Regions from separate parts of the Amycolatopsis sp. Poz14 genome, predicted to be linked through region 2. Evidence: riboswitches for the same ligand, from Rfam matches in the RefSeq annotation. Region 2 holds a riboswitch; each other region holds the start of a gene.

Region 1 (5,335 bases), 590 kb from region 2:
ACCACGATGGCACAGTAAACGTTCGTGCTGGTCCCCGTGACGAAGGAGACATCAGTGAAGCTCGCCGCGGCCGGTCTCCTGCTCCTGTCCACGCTGGCGGTACCGGGGGTCGCCAGCGCGGACAGCCCCCAGCTCTCGCACGTGACCACGGTCGGCGTGCACAACACCTACGACCCGGCCGCGTACCCGTACCTGGCGCAGGCGCTGGACAACGGCTCGTCCCTGCTCGAACTCGACGTCTGGCCGGACTTCTTCACCCACGAGTGGAAGGTCAGCCACTCCAACCCGCTGGGCAACGGCAACAACTGCGTCGACGCGCACACCGCGGCCGACCTTTACTCCGGCGGGACCAACAAGGACCTCGAATCGTGCCTGGACGACATCCGGATCTGGCTCGGCGCCCATCCCGGCCGCGGGCCGCTCACGGTGAAGATCGAAATGAAGACCGGGTTCTCGGCGAATACCGGCCTCGGCCCGGCTCAGCTGGACGCCGCGTTCCGCGACCATCTCGGCGACGCGGTGTTCAAGCCCGCGGATCTCCTCGGCAGCCACGCCACGCTGGATGAAGCGTCCAAAGCGGACAACTGGCCGACGCTGGACGCGTTGCGGGGCAAGGTGCTCACCGAGATCATCCCCGGCACCGTCGAAGAAGGAAACCCGACCGACACGCTGCACACCGATGTCGAGTACGTCCGTTACCTGCTGGGCCAGAAGGCGGCCGGGAAGCTGAATTCGGTCCAGATCTTCCCGACCGTGCACGGTGCCGCCGGCGGCGATCCGCGCGACAAATACACCGCGGAGCAGAAACCGTGGTTTGTCGTTTTCGACGGAGACGCGAGCGAATGGCTCGCGAAGGCCGGAATGTCCTGGTACGACGAAAACCACTACTACGTGGTGATGACGGACGCCCAGAACGTCGCGCCGGCCATCGACGACCACAACCCGACCGTCGACCAGGCGACCCAGCGCGTCGCCGAACTGGCCAAGCAGCACGCGTCCGTGGTGACGTCCGATTGGACCGGCCTCACGACCGTGCTGCCGACGGTGGACTCGCGGGGCTAAAAGCGCGGCGGCGGCTTCAGCACCGACATCCGGTATTCGTACACCGCTTGCGCTTCGGCGATCCCCGGGCGCGGCGTGACGCCCGATTTGCGGATCGTTTTGACCGCCGAAGCGGTGCGGTGCTCGGTGACCAGGCCGTCGACCTCGTGCTGCACCTCAAGCGGCAGCCGCGCCCACAATGCTTCCGGTGTCTCGCTCATCCGGCCAGTGTCGCATTCACTGCGGATTCGCGAGCCGCCAGAACGGGGAAACCGGGCCGACCCCGGCGCCGAGCGGATACGCCTCCTGGACGCAGCGTTCGATGAACCGTTTCGCCTCCGCGACCGCGGTGGGCACGTCCGCGCCCTTCGCGAGCGACGAGGTGATCGCGGACGCCATGGTGTCACCACCGCCGTGGGTGTTCTCGGTGTCGATGCGCGGTCCGCTCAGCTCGATGACCGACGAGCCGTCGGTGAGCAGATCGACGCAGTCGGCGGCGTCGTAGAGGTGCCCGCCCTTGACCAGAACCCACTGGGAACCGAACTCCAGCAACGCTTCCGCGGCGACGTGCTGGCTCTTCGCGTCGGTGACGCTGACGCCGGTCAGCAGCCGGACCTCGTCGAGATTCGGCGTGATGAGCGTGGCGCGCGGAAACAGTTCCGTGCGGATCGCTTCCAGCGCTTCCTCGCGCAGCAGCGCGTGGCCGGTCATCGACGCGGCCACCGGGTCGACTACGAACGGGGTGTCCGTAGTGCGTCCAATGTGGACTTCGTCCAGCGTTTTCGCCACCGCCTGAATGATGTCCGCGGTAGCGAGCATGCCGGTCTTCGCCGCGTTGACGCCCATGTCCTCGGCGACCGCTTTGATCTGCGCGGTGACGACGTCGACCGGGATCTCGGAAAACCCTTGCACGCCCAGCGAATTCTGCACGGTGACCGCGGTGAGCGCGACCAGTCCGTGCACGCCGTTGGCGAAGAACGTGCGCAGGTCCGCCTGCACGCCCGCACCACCGCCGGAATCGGATCCGGCGATGGTGAGGGCGGTACGAGGGGTGACTGTCACTGGTTGACCACGGGCAGATAGACCTTGTTGCCCTGCTCGGAAAACTCCGCGGACTTCTCGGCCATGCCCGCCTCGATCGCCTCCACAGAGGACAGACCGTGCTCCTCGGCGTACTTGCGCACGTCCTGGGTGATCCGCATCGAGCAGAACTTCGGCCCGCACATCGAGCAGAAGTGCGCGGTCTTCGCCGGTTCCGCGGGAAGCGTCTCGTCGTGGAAGGACCGAGCGGTGTCCGGGTCGAGCGACAGGTTGAACTGGTCGTTCCACCGGAATTCGAAGCGGGCCTTGGACAACTCGTCGTCCCAGTCCTGCGCGTACTGGTGGCCCTTGGCGAGGTCGGCGGCGTGCGCGGCGATCTTGTAGGTGATCACGCCGGTCTTCACGTCGTCGCGGTTGGGCAGGCCGAGGTGCTCCTTCGGCGTGACGTAGCACAGCATCGCCGTGCCGTACCAGCCGATCTGCGCCGCGCCGATCGCCGAGGTGATGTGGTCGTACGCCGGGGCGATGTCCGTGGCGAGCGGGCCGAGCGTGTAGAACGGGGCCTCGCCGGTGAGCTTTTCCTCCAGCTCCACGTTTTCCTTGATCTTGTGCATCGGCACGTGGCCGGGGCCTTCGATCATCACCTGCACGTCGTGCTCGCGCGCGATGTGCGTCAGCTCGCCGAGGGTTTCCAGTTCGGCGAACTGGGCCCGGTCGTTGGCGTCCGCGATCGAGCCGGGACGGAGGCCGTCGCCGAGGGAGAACGTGACGTCGTACTCGCGCAGGATCTCGCACAGCTCGGAGAAATGCGTGTACAGGAAGGACTCCTGGTGGTGCGCGAGACACCAGGCGGCCATGATCGACCCGCCGCGGCTGACGATGCCGGTGACCCGGCGCGCGGTGAGCGGGATGTAGCGCAGCAGCACGCCCGCGTGCACCGTCATGTAGTCGACGCCCTGCTCGCACTGCTCGATTACGGTGTCGCGGTAGATCTCCCAGGTGAGCTTTTCCGGCTCCCCGTTGACCTTTTCCAGCGCCTGGTAGATCGGCACGGTGCCGACCGGGACCGGCGAGTTGCGCACGATCCACTCGCGCGTCTCGTGGATCCGCTTGCCGGTGGAGAGGTCCATGATCGTGTCGGCTCCCCAGCGGGTGGCCCACACCATCTTGTCGACCTCTTCCTCCACAGAGGACCAGACGGCCGAGTTTCCCATGTTGGCGTTGATCTTCACCAGGAAGTTCTTGCCGATGATCATCGGCTCGGTCTCCGGGTGCTTGCGGTTGACCGGAATCACCGCGCGACCGCGGGCGACCTCGTCCCGCACGAACTCCGGAGTGCAGCGTTCGCGCGCGGCGATGAACTCCATTTCCCGGGTGATGACCCCGGCTTTCGCCCAGCCGAGCTGGGTGTTGTGCTCCCGTCCGTCAGCCCAGCCGGAGCGGAGCGGGTGCAGTCCATTGTGGACATCGATGTTCGCGTCCGGATCGGTGTAGGGGCCGGACGTGTCGTACACGTCGAAATGCTCCCCGTTCGACAGGTCGATCCGCCGCGCCGGAACCCGCAGTCCGGATTCGGTGCGGTGGTAGACCTTCCGCGAGCCGGTGATCGGCCCGGTGGTGACGGACGGGGCGATGGCACCCTGGTTTTCCAGCGTCGTCAACGACGTTCACTCCCTACGCCGGCATTACCCGGTCAGGTTCATGCGGTCGGTGACGCCGGGTGTCCGCGAGATGGACACCAGCCACCCTCTCAGCCCGCCAAGGCGCGAGCTCCCGCGTTGCATTCGGTTGAGGTTGCTTGTCCGACGATGCCATGGCGCCTCGGTCGGGCACAACCCCGCCGCCCGTCTGGCCGAAGGACGACGAAGGCCTCCCCGGTGATTCCGGGGAGGCCTTCGGGAAATTCGGCGCGCGTCAGGCGTCCGCGGGTTCTTTGGGCGGCAGCCAGGTCAGGCCGGGAACGCCCCACTTGTTCTTCTTGAGCATCTTCTTCGCCGCGCGCGCGTGGCGGCCGACGAGCCGGTCCAGGTAAATGAACCCGTCGAGGTGATCGGTCTCATGCTGCAGGCACCGCGCGAAGTAGCCGGTGCCCTCGACCTCGATCGGATTTCCCTCGACGTCGAAGCCGGTCACCTTCGCCCACGAGGCGCGCCCGGTCGGGTACGACTCGCCCGGGGCCGAGAGGCAGCCCTCCCAGTCGTCGTCCGGGTCCGGCATGGTCTCCGGGATCTCGGAGGTCTCGAGCTTCGGGTTGACCACCACGCCCTTGTGCTCGACGCCCTCGTCGTCCGGGCAGTCGTATACGAACACCCGCAGGTCGAGCCCGATCTGGTTGGCCGCGAGGCCGACGCCCTCGGCCGCGTACATGGTCTCGAACATGTCCTCGACGAGGGTGGCGAGTTTGTCGTCGAACTCGGTGATCTCGCGCGTGGGCTGGTGCAGCACGGGTTCGCCGGCGATGCAGATGGGGTGGACGGTCACGGACGCCGAGTTTAGTCGGACCCTTCTGGTACACCTGGATCGGACCGTGACGCGCCGTGTCGGATGCCCATGTCGAGCATGGGTTCCGTGGTTCAATGACGCCCGCGGAAGGACTGCCGACACCGATTGCGAGGACCGCATGGACGCCGCGGAGTCGATGGCTGAAAACCAGCCGTCGCCGCCGGAGAATGTCGGTGGCCTGACCGAACGCGAACTGGACATTCTCGCGTTCGAGCGGCAGTGGTGGCGCCACGCCGGGGCGAAGGAGAACGCCATCCGGGAGCGCTTCGGACTGTCCTCCACCCGTTACTACCAGTTGCTGAACACGCTGCTGGCCAAGCCGGAGGCCGTCGCGGCCGATCCGATGCTGGTCAAGCGGCTGCGCAAAACGCGCGCCGCCCGTCAGCGCAAACGCGGGGCCCGGCGGTTGGGGATCGAGCTGTCATGAGCGTCTTCTCGGGACTGTCCCGGCCGTTGAAGGCCGCGGGGGTCGCGCTGATCGGGGTAGCGGTCGTCGCCGCCGTCATCGGCGGGGTCACCGTGCTCAACACGAACGGCGACCAGAACGCCGGGCCGAGCACGTCCGGCGAGCCCAGCGCGCCCGGCGGATCGTCGTCCGCGCCGTCGTCGTCCTCGTCCTCGGCGCCCAGCTCCGCGCCGTCGTCGCCCGCCTCGTCGGCACCGGCCTCGTCGTCCGCTGCTTCGTCGGCGCCGGCGTCGGGCCAGCCAGGGCAGCCCGGCGGCCAGCCGGGCCAGCAGCCAGGGCAGCCGG
Region 2 (5,335 bases):
CGACCGGTTCGCCTTCGACCGGGGCGACGTCCGAGTGGATGCTGCCGATCTCGGCTCGGACGTCGTACGGCGTGCCCTCGCCGCTGTCGTGGACGACGTGGATCACCTTCGCGCCGGCGGCGCGGGCTTTGGCGAGCAACTGCCGAGCCGCGGTCAGCGCCGGACGCCAGCCTTCCAGCTCCATCACGCCGCGGGTGTAGGTGTTCTGGTAGTCGACCAGGATCAGTGTCGCGTCGGCCAGCGTTGCCGGGGTCTGGTCGAGACCGTTCAGCTCCCGCAGCGTTTTCCTTGCCATGGTGGGGTTTCCTCTCGTTTCCGTTCCGCACGACCGACGCTAGACTCGGCTACGGATGTCGGCAATGACATGCAAAGCGCAGAAACCGACATGAGGGGCACGAATGAAGAGACTGGTGGTCGTGGTCCTGTTCGACCGGATCGACCTGCTCGACGTGACCGGTCCCGCTGAGGTGTTTTCCTTGCTGCAGCGGGAAATGGACCGTCCGACGGGCTACGAAGTGGTGCTCGCCGCCGAGACGCTGGACCCGGTGACCACCTCGGCGGGGGTGCGCGTCTTGCCCGATGTGACGTTCGCTGAGCTGGGGAGGAAGGCGATCGACACGTTGATCGTGCCCGGGGCCGTGACGACGGGCGGCAAAGGCGAGGTCGTCGCTCAATGCGACCCGGCCGTGGTCGAGCAGGTGCGCAGGCTGGCTGGGCGGACGCGCCGGGTGGCGTCCGTCTGCGTCGGCGCGCACATCCTGGCGGCGGCGGGGCTGCTCGACGGCAAACGCGCCACTACGCACTGGTCGACGGCCCGGCAGCTGGCCGCGGAGCATCCCGAGGTGACGGTCGACGCGGATCCGATCTTCATCCGCGACGGGTCCGTGTGGACGGGCGCCGGGCTGAGCGCCTGCCTCGATCTCGCGCTGGCGCTGGTAGCCGACGATTTCGGTCCGGAATCAGCCTCGCGGGTGGCTCGTCAGCTGGTGATGTTCCTGCGGCGGCCCGGCGGGCAGAGCCAGTTCAGCGTGTCGCTGGAGCCCGCGTCCGCGACCCGGCGGGTCGACGAGCTGCGGCAGTACATCGCGGCCCACCTCGCGGATCCGCTGACGGTGTCCGACCTCGCTGCGCACGCGCATGTGACGGACCGCCAGATCACGCGCGTGTTCAAGGCGGAGCTGGGGATGACCCCTGCCGCCTACGTCGAGCACGCCAGGGTCGAGGCCGCGCGGCATCGCCTGGAGACGACCGACGAGACGTTGTCGCGGATCGCCGGGACGTGCGGGTTCGGCACGGTGTCGACCTTGAACCGGTCTTTCCGGCGGACGCTGAACACGACGCCCAGCGAGTACCGGGAGCGCTTCCGGATCGTCTCGACCGCCTGACCCGCGCCGGGGCAATTTCGGCGAAACGTCCTACTCGCCCCGGTCATCCGGCAAAGAGGCCCCGGTGCGGATCGTTCTCTACGCCGTCTGGGGCGCTTCGGTCGTGCTCGGGCTCATCGGAATCGCCATGTTCTGGGTCATCCGGATGTTCCCGCTGCCGTGAACCGGCCGGGGCTCAGCCGAGCAGGCCGAGCACCACCATCGACAGGAGGACGACAGCGGTCGAGAACACCGCGACCCACGTGCGCTGTGCGGCGGTGAGCTGGGCGGATGTGCTGTTCATGGCGAGTCCTAGCGGGGCGAGTGCCGATGATTCCGCTGGGATAGCGCCTTGATCTAGCTCACTGTTACCGCTTGTGATCAAGGTCACGTCGGTTGCGCGCGGTGTGCCACAGCACGCCTCCCGCGGCGGCCACCATCAGGCCGAACGAACCCATTCCCACTACGAGTGCCTGGACCATGAGGCCTCCTTCCGTCGCGTCTGTCCGGAAGACGCGCGAAGGGGCCGTTCATGTTGCCAGGGTTGCCGACATCACACCTGGTCAGCGGGCCGCCAGTACCTCGTCGATCTGGCGGGCCAGCGCGAAATCGCGTTCGGTCAGGCCGCCGAGGTAGTGGGTGCTGAGGCGGAAGGTCAGGGTGCGCCAGCGGATGTCGATGTCCGGATGGTGGTCGGCTTCCTCGGCCAGTTCGGCCACCCGGTCCACCACCTCGATCGCCGCCGGGAAGGACGGGAGTTCGACCGTCCGCACGATGACGGCGTCCTCGCGTTGCCACTCCGGGACGGTGCCTAGGGCCTCTTCCACCGCTGAGTCGTTCAATAGCTGCGTCATCACTCCATGGTGTCGGCTACGCTGCGGCATTGCCACGGGAGTCCGGTACGCCGGGCTGAGAGGCGGGCCGTCAACCCGCGACCGTTCGCACCTGGATCCGGATCATGCCGGCGTAGGGAGGCCGTATCGCTCTCCCTCATCCGGCGCAGTGCAGGAGGGGAAGAATGATGTCGCGGACCGTCCGCACGGTGGCAGGCCTCGCCGGGGTCTCGATGCTCGCCAGCGCCTGCTCGCTGTCCAGCGGCGACTCGGGCGGGTCGTCCGCGAGCCAGGACCAGCAGACGCCGACCGTCACGCTGGTCACGCACGATTCGTTCGCCGCCCCGCAGGACGTGCTCGACGCCTTCCAGCGCCAGTCCGGGATCAAGCTCAAGATCCTCAAGTCCGGCGACGCCGGCGCGCTCACCAACAAGCTCGTGCTCACCAAGGGCAACCCGATCGGCGACGTCGCGTACGGCGTCGACAACACCTTCGCCTCCCGTGCGCTCAGCGAGGGCGTCTTCCAGCCCTACACCAGCCCGGAGGCCGACCGCGGCCCGCAGCGCTACTCCGTCGACCCGCAGCACCGGCTGGCGGCGGTCGACCTCGGCGACGTCTGCGTGAACATCGACCCGGCGTACTTCGCGAGCAAGGGTCTCCCGGAGCCGAAGAGCTACGACGACCTCGCCGACCCCAAGTACAAGGACCTGACCGTCGCGGAGAGCCCGGCCACCGCGTCGCCGGGGCTGGCCTTCCTGCTCGGCACGGTCGCGAAGTACGGCGAGAACGGCTGGCAGAGCTACTGGCAGAAGCTGAAGGACAACGGCCTCAAGACCGTCAGCGGCTGGGAGGAGGCCTACACCAAGGACTTCTCCGGCTCGTCGGGCAAGGGCCCGCGGCCGATCGTCGTGTCCTACGCCTCGTCGCCCGCCGCCGAGCTCGGCGAGGACGGCAAGCCGCGCACCAAGGCGCTGCTCGACACCTGCTTCCGCCAGGTCGAGTACGCGGGCGTGCTCACCAACGGCAAGCAGATCCCGCAGGCGCAGAAGGTCGTCGACTTCCTCTTGTCGCAGCAGTTCCAGACGACGGTCGCGGCGAACATGTACGTCTACCCGGCGCGCCAGGGCGTCGAACTGCCGGCGGGCTGGGCCACCGCGGCTCCGCTGCCGCAGGCACCGGCCACGATGCCCGCGGACAAGGTGCAGGCTGGCCGGGAGAAGTGGATCGGGGAATGGCGCTCGCTCATGGGCGCGTGATCCCCGCGCGCACTGTCGGGCTCACGCTGCTCGGTCTGCTGCCGGTCGCGTTCCTGGTGGTGTTCTTCGCCTGGCCGGTCGTGGCGATCGTCGGCCGGGGGTTTTCCGCGGGCGGCGTCGACACCGTGCTCGGCGACCCGCAGACGTGGCGGCTCGCCGGGTTCACGCTGGCCAGCGCGGCCGCGTCGACCGTGGTCGCGGTGCTCGCCGGACTGCCGGTGGCGTACCTGCTGGCGCGGGTGCGGCTGCCCGGGGTCGGGCTCGCGCGGACGATCGTGCTGGTCCCGTTCGTGCTGCCGACGGTCGTCGTCGGCTTGGCTTTCCGGGCGATCTGGCCGGACGGCGGCGTGCTGCCGCTTATCCTGGCCAACGCCTTCTTCAACGTCGCCGTCGTCGCGCGCACGGTCGCCGGGCTGTGGGCGCACCTCGATCCGCGAGCGACCGAAGCCGCGCGGGCGCTCGGAGCCTCGCCGTGGCGGGCATTCCGGTCGGTGACGCTGCCCGCGCTCGGCCCGGCCGTCGCGTCCGCCGCTGCGGTGGTGTTTCTGTTCTGCGCCACCAGTTTCGGCGTGGTGCTGATCCTCGGCGGCGGGAGTTACCGGACGCTGGAGACCGAGATCTACCTCCGGACGGTCGATCTGCTCGACCTCTCCGGCGCGGCAGCGTTGTCACTGATCCAGTTCGCCGCCGTGGTCGCCGCGCTGGTGCTCGGGGCGATGGCGCGCCGGAAGCGGGAGAACGCGGTGAAGCTGCGATCCGCGCAGGTCACCGCACGTCGGCCGCGCGGCGGGGAGTGGTGGACGGTCGGTGCCGCTGTGGTGGTGCTCGGCCTGCTGCTGACGCCGATCGTCTCGCTGCTCGTCGAGTCGGTGTCCGGCTCAGACGGATGGAGCCTCGCCGGATACCGGGCGCTGAACACCGTCGGGCAGAACGACGCCTTGCAGGTCTCCGGCTGGATCGCGGCGCAGAATTCGCTCGCCGCGGCCACCGACGCGACGCTGTTGGCGATGGCCGTCGGGCTGGTCGCCAGCGTCGTGCTGGTGGCGCTTCGGCGTTCGCCCGGCGGGCTCGCGCGCGGGATGGGCGAGACCATGGACGTCGCGTTGATGCTCCCGTTGGGCGTGTCCGCGGTGACTGTCGGCTTCGGCTATCTCGTGACGCTCGACGCGCTGCCCGGCGACCTCCGCACGTCGCCGCTGCTCGTGCCGTTCGCGCAAGCGCTGGTGATCATGCCGCTGGTGGTGCGGATGATCCTGCCGGTGCTGCGCGCGGTCGACGTCCGGTTGCGCCAAGCCGCCGCGACGCTCGGCGCGAGTCCGGCGCGGGTGTGGCGGGAGATCGACTTTCCGCTGGTCGCGCGGTCGGTGGTGGCCGCGGCGGGCTTCGGGTACGTCGTCGCGCTCGGCGAGTTCGGCGCGACCAGCTTCCTCGCCCGGCCGGACGCGCCGACGCTCCCGGTGGCCGTCGCGACGCTGATCAGCAGGCCGGGGGAGCTGAACAACCAGATGGCGTACGCCTCGTGCGCCCTGCTCATGGTGGTGACTGTGGTGGCGGTGGCGTTGATCGACCGGTTCGGCTCGGTCCGCGGCCGCAGCACAGTCGGGGAGTTCTGATGGCGTTAACGGTACGGGACCTGACTGTCCACTATGGATCGTTCGCCGCGGTCCGCGACGCGCGGCTGGACATCGCCGACGGCGAGGTGCTCGCGTTGCTCGGACCGTCCGGTTCGGGCAAGTCGACGCTGCTGCGCGCGATCACCGGGTTGGAGCCGGTGTCGTCCGGTTCGGTTTCGTGGGACGGTACCGATCTCGCCGCGGTGCCGGTGCACAAGCGCGAATTCGGTCTGGTGTTCCAGGACGGACAGCTGTTTCCGCACCGCGAC
Region 3 (5,335 bases), 610 kb from region 2:
ACGGTGGAGACCGTCGACATCACGGTGCCCGAGCAGGTCGCCGCGCTGCGTGCCCGGTTGGGGCGGTTCGACCTGCTGTTCGTCAACGCCGGGACCAACTACACGACCGACCCCTCGGCGACCTTCGCCGACGTGTCCACCGAGGACTTCACCCAGGTCATGGTGACCAACGCGCTGAGCCCGATGCGCGTCGTCGAAACCCTGCACGACCTGGTTCCCTCGACGGGCACCATCGGCGTGATGTCGTCCGGCCAGGGCAGCGTCTCCGGCAACACGAACGGCGGCTTCGAGGTCTACCGGGCGAGCAAATCCGCGCTGAACCAGCTCATGCGCAGCTTCGCCGCACGGCACGCCGACGACCCGCGCACCCTGCTGCTCATGGCGCCGGGCTGGGTGAAGACGGACCTGGGCGGGCCGAGCGCGCGGCTGACCGTCGACGAGAGCATCCCCGGAGTCGCCGACACGATCGAGGCTTGGGCGGGCAAGGGCGGGCTGCACTACCTGGACCGGCAGGGGCAGACCGTCAACTGGTGACCGGCCTTGAACATCCCCAAAGCCACTTTGGGTGCGCTAGACGCACCGAATGCCACTTTGGGTGCGCTAGATGCACCGAGCGCCGCATTGGGTGCGCTAGATGCACCGAATGCCACTTTGGGTGCGTTAGACGCACCGAGCGCCGCATTGGGTGCGCTAGATGCACCGAATGCCGCATTGGGTGCGTCAGATGCACCCAATGCGGCATTGGGGCGCTCGGCTAGGCGAGCAGTTCGGCCAGCATCGCCGGATCGATGTTGCCGCCGGAAACGACCGCGACGGTGCGTCCGCCGGGGAGTTCGTCGGCGTGGTGCAGGTAGGCGGCCGGTGCGGTCGCGCCGCTGGGTTCCGTCACCAGGCGGCCCTGCTGGGCGAGCGCGCGGACGGTGTCGCGGATTTCGTCCTCGGTCACCGTGATCACGCCGTCTAGGACGTGCCGCAGGTGCGCGAACGTGAGCTCGGACGGTTGCGCGCGCAGGCCGTCCGCGATGGTGCGGGCGCGGTCGGTGATGGGCCACTCCACGATCTCGCCCGCGGCGAGGCTGGCGGCGGTGTCGGCGGCCAGTTCCGGTTCGACGCCGTAGACCTTCGCGTTCGGGCACTTCGCCTTGATCGCCACGCCGACCCCGGAGGCGAAGCCGCCGCCGCTGATCGGGACCAGCACGGTCTCGACGTCCGGGAGGTCCTGCGCGATCTCCAGCCCGACGGTGCCCTGCCCGGCGATGATGTCCGGGTGGTCGAACGGCGGGATCAGCGTGAGGCCGCGTTCCTCGGCGAGGGCGAGCGCCGCTGATTCCCGTTCCGCGATCGGCACTTCGCGGACTTCCGCGCCCCAGCGGCGGGTCGCTTCGACCTTCAGCCGCGGAGTGACGTCCGGCACCACGATCACCGCGGTGATCCCGAATTCGCGCGCGGCGTAGGCGACCGCTTGCGCGTGGTTGCCGCTCGAATACGCGACCACGCCGCGTTCCCGTTCGGCGTCGGTGAGCGCGGCGATCGCGTTGTACGCGCCGCGGATCTTGAACGCGCCGATCGGTTGCAGGCTCTCGGGTTTCACCCAGAATTCGCCGGGAACCCAGAGCTGGCGCAGCAGCGGGGTGTGCACCGCGGTGCCCTTCAGCCGTCCGGCCGCGGTTTCGATGTCGGAGATCGTCACGAGGTGCATGAGGCGAGTATGTCAGGAAAGTGTGAGCTTTAGTCCATCCATTGTGGACAGTCAACGTGGCGTCCCTCACGCCGGGGCAACGAAGGGAGCACCTCGGACGACTTAACCGTTGAAGAAGCAGGGAACAGGGCTGGGAAACGATCAGATCGGAATCATGAGCGAGGAGCAGAAGGAAACCGCGGAGGACAAGAAGAAACTCCGCATGACCTCGGTGCTCGCCGCGGCGCTCGCGGCGGTCACCGCCGCGTTGCTGGGTTCGACGCTGGGGGTCGCGGGAACAGTCATCGGCGCCGGGGTGGCGAGTGTGGTCAGCACCGTCGGCGGCGAGTTGTACCTGCGGTCTTTGCAGCGCACTCGCGATGCCGCGCGGAAGGCGATGGAGACGGCTGCCCGGCGCAGCAGGGGCGCGCTGGTGCCGGTGGAGGCGGTGCGGGAATCCGGTTCCGGCGACGCGGCGACGGTGCATGTCGACGCTGACGTGGCGAACATGCCGACGGTTCGGTTGCGTCCTACTGAGCCGGATGCGGCCGAAGGTCTGGGCGAGAAGCTGCGGAAGATGCGGTGGCCGTTGATCATCGCGTCCAGTGTGGTCGCGTTTGTCGTGGCGTTGGTTGTGCTGGTGGGGATTGACTGGACGACTAAGGGGAATGTGTCGACTGGGTTGATTCCTCGGCAGCCGGAGACCGGTCAGCAGCGGGATGATCATCCGGACAACACGCCCAGTACTCAGCCGCAGGCGCCGCCGACTGGGGAGTCTCGGTCCAACGGTTCGACGTCTACGCCTACTACTACGGCTAGTGCGCCGCCGTCTTCGCAGGCTACGCGGGAGAGTCAGGCGCCGTCTTCTTTGTCTAAGCCGTCTAGTAGTTCGCAGGCGCCTAGTGGTAGTCAGACGGCTACTGCGCCTGTGGTTCCGTCTAATGGTGGGGAGTAGCTCGTCGCCTGGCGGCGACATTGCGCACGGTGGTTGCGTGGGGCACCCCGAAGCTTGATTGTGCTGACGGTTCGGGGGTGCTTGTCAAGGCGGGAAAGATGCCTTGACAAGCACCCCCGAACCGCAGAGGGGCTTCGTATCGGGGTGCGGGGGAGGTGTGGGTGCCTCGCTCGTTGGGTGCACCGGTGCGGTTGGGTGGCTCGCCTTGGGTGTGTCGGCGGGCGTGGTTATCCCAGGTGGGCTCGTAGGGTTTGTGCGGCTGCTTTGGGGTCTTCGGCCTCGGTGATTGCTCGGACGACGACGATTCGGGTCGCGCCTGCGGCCAGTACTTCGGGTAGGCGGGGTTCGTCGATGCCGCCGATGGCGAACCAGGGGCGTTCGGTGTTGCTCGCTGCGGTTGAGCGGACTAGGTCCAGGCCGGGGGCGAAGCGGCCGGGCTTCGTCGGGGTGGGCCAGCAGGGGCCGGTGCAGAAGTAGTTCACTCCTGCCTCGGTGGCGGCTGCTGTGGCTTGCTCCTCCGAATGGGTGGATCGGCCGATGACTACGTCGTCGCCCAGGACTCGTCGGGCTAGGGAGACTGGGATGTCGTCTTGGCCCAGGTGCAGGACGTCGGCGCCGACGGCCAGCGCTACGTCCGCACGGTCGTTCACCGAGAGCAGCGCTCCGTGTCGGGCGCACGCCTCTGCCAGGACTTCCAGCGCTGCGATCTCCTGCTTGGCCTCGAGCGGGGCGCCGCCGGTCTTGTCCCGCAGTTGGATGATGTCCACGCCGCCCGCCAAGGCTGCGTCAGCGAACTCGGCCAGGTCGCCTCGGGACGTGCGGGCGTCGGTGCACAGGTACAGCCGGGCGTCGGCTAGCCGGGTGCGAATTTGGTCTCCGGTCAAGGCAGGCATGGCGGTGACGTTACCCGCGCGCTACGGTGTGGGAGTCCGCACGGGAGCCCGAGGCAACGGGCTGAGAGGGAGCTGCCGCTCCGACCGTGGAACCTGATCCGGGTCATGCCGGCGCAGGGAGCGTGATTCCACTGTGAACACCAGCACCACAACCGTCACTGTCGTCGGCGGCGGCGTCATCGGGCTGTCCGTCGCCTGGCGCGCGGCCGCCCGCGGATGGCGCGTCACGGTCGTCGACCCGGAGCCCGCGCGCGGTGGCGCGTCCTGGCTGGCCGGCGGGATGCTCGCACCGGTCACCGAGGCGTGGCCGGGCGAGGAAGCCGTGCTCAGCCTGGGGGAAGCGTCGCTGCAGCGCTGGCCAGGTTTCGCACGCGACCTCGCCGACGAGGGCACCGATCCCGGGCTGGCCGAGCACGGCACGATCGTCGTCGGGTTCGACAGCGCCGATGCCGGGCACCTCGACATCCTCGCCGGGTACCTGCGTTCGCTCGGTCGCGACGTCGAGACGCTCACCGGCCGCGAGGCGAAGCGGCTCGCGCCGGGCGTCGGTGCGGTGCGCAGCGGCCTGCACGTCCCGGGTGATTTAGCCGTGGACAACCGGAAACTGCTCACAGCGCTGAGCGAAGCGGCTACGAAGCGTGGGGTCGAGTTCCGGCGCGAGCGGCTCGAGAGTCTTTCCGACGTGTCCGGCCCGGTGGTCCTCGCCGCGGGGGCGTGGACCGGGCAGCTGCATCCGTTGCTGGAGCACGCCGTACGCCCGCTGAAGGGCGAGATTTTGCGACTGCGTCCGCGTCGTGGCTGTCTGCCGCCTCCGCCGTACACGGTGCGCGCGATGGTCGAAGGGCGGCCGATCTATCTGGTACCGCGAGAAGACGGCGAACTGGTCCTTGGCGCGACGCAGTACGAAGCCGGTTTCGATCAGGCTGTCACCGCGCGCGGCGTACGTGAGTTGCTGGAAGGCGCGGAACGTATTCTGCCCGGCATCACGGAGTACGAACTGGTGGAAGTCGCCGCCGGACTGCGCGCCGCGAGCCGCGACGCTCTGCCCTACATCGGCGAAGTGAGCGAAGGCGTGTACGCGGCGACAGGACATCACCGCAACGGTTTGCTGATGGCGCCCGCGACTGCGGACGCCGTGGTCGCGTGGCTGGCCGGCGAAGCCCCGCCGCCGGAGGTCGCCGCGGCGACGCCCGCCCGTCTTGTCGAGAAGGAGCGAGTCTGATGGAGATCAAGGTCAACGGCGAATGGCGGGAATTCCCCGACGACAGCACCGTTTCCGCGGTCCTCGACGCGCTGGGAGCGGAACGCAGGGGTGTGGCCGTCGCGGTCAACGGCGAGGTCGTGCGGCGTGGCGAATGGGAAGAATCGGTCGTGCCGAAGGGCGCGCAGCTCGAAGTGCTGACCGCGGTTCAAGGAGGTTGAGCATGGACGACCTGATCATCGGCGAACACAAGCTGTCGTCGCGACTGATCATCGGCACCGGTGGCGCGGCGAATCTCGAAGTGCTGGAACGAGCGCTCGTCGCGTCGGGCACCCAGCTCACCACCGTGGCGATGCGCCGAGCCGACGCCGAGGGCGGCTCGGGCGTACTGGAGCTGTTGCGGCGCTTGGACATCGAGCTGCTGCCGAACACCGCAGGCTGCCGCACGGCGGCGGAAGCCGTGCTCACCGCCCAGCTGGCCCGCGAGGCGCTGGAAACGAACCTGATCAAACTCGAGGTGCACGCCGACGACCGCACCCTGCTGCCCGATCCGCTGGAAACCCTGGAAGCAGCCGAACGCCTGGTGGCGGACGGTTTCACGGTGTTCG

The links. Region 2 has a riboswitch for thiamine pyrophosphate ahead of FKO37_RS10070 (thiamine ABC transporter substrate binding subunit). Riboswitches for the same ligand answer to the same signal wherever they lie in the genome.
Region 1: another riboswitch for thiamine pyrophosphate. It lies ahead of thiC (phosphomethylpyrimidine synthase ThiC); the one in region 2 lies ahead of FKO37_RS10070 (thiamine ABC transporter substrate binding subunit).
Region 3: another riboswitch for thiamine pyrophosphate. It lies ahead of thiO (glycine oxidase ThiO); the one in region 2 lies ahead of FKO37_RS10070 (thiamine ABC transporter substrate binding subunit).

What each region holds. Positions count from the first base shown of each region.
Region 1 is NZ_JACLHD010000001.1:1,449,518-1,454,852, forward strand. It holds gene FKO37_RS07185 (Ca2+-dependent phosphoinositide-specific phospholipase C) at 55-1,062, shown strand; gene FKO37_RS07190 (hypothetical protein) at 1,059-1,262, opposite strand; gene thiD (bifunctional hydroxymethylpyrimidine kinase/phosphomethylpyrimidine kinase) at 1,279-2,103, opposite strand; gene thiC (phosphomethylpyrimidine synthase ThiC) at 2,100-3,743, opposite strand; TPP riboswitch at 3,737-3,869, opposite strand; gene FKO37_RS07205 (peptide deformylase) at 3,997-4,563, opposite strand; gene FKO37_RS07210 (DUF3263 domain-containing protein) at 4,703-5,011, shown strand; gene FKO37_RS07215 (LytR C-terminal domain-containing protein) at 5,008-5,335, shown strand, end outside.
Region 2 is NZ_JACLHD010000001.1:2,040,663-2,045,997, forward strand. It holds gene FKO37_RS10055 (cysteine hydrolase family protein) at 1-295, opposite strand, end outside; gene FKO37_RS10060 (GlxA family transcriptional regulator) at 399-1,385, shown strand; gene FKO37_RS10065 (4a-hydroxytetrahydrobiopterin dehydratase) at 1,928-2,218, opposite strand; TPP riboswitch at 2,243-2,354, shown strand; gene FKO37_RS10070 (thiamine ABC transporter substrate binding subunit) at 2,386-3,453, shown strand; gene FKO37_RS10075 (iron ABC transporter permease) at 3,429-5,066, shown strand; gene FKO37_RS10080 (ABC transporter ATP-binding protein) at 5,066-5,335, shown strand, end outside.
Region 3 is NZ_JACLHD010000001.1:1,435,064-1,440,398, forward strand. It holds gene FKO37_RS07120 (SDR family NAD(P)-dependent oxidoreductase) at 1-534, shown strand, start outside; gene FKO37_RS07125 (threonine/serine dehydratase) at 755-1,699, opposite strand; gene FKO37_RS07130 (hypothetical protein) at 1,854-2,633, shown strand; gene thiE (thiamine phosphate synthase) at 2,861-3,526, opposite strand; TPP riboswitch at 3,557-3,663, shown strand; gene thiO (glycine oxidase ThiO) at 3,660-4,748, shown strand; gene thiS (sulfur carrier protein ThiS) at 4,748-4,948, shown strand; gene FKO37_RS07150 (thiazole synthase) at 4,951-5,335, shown strand, end outside.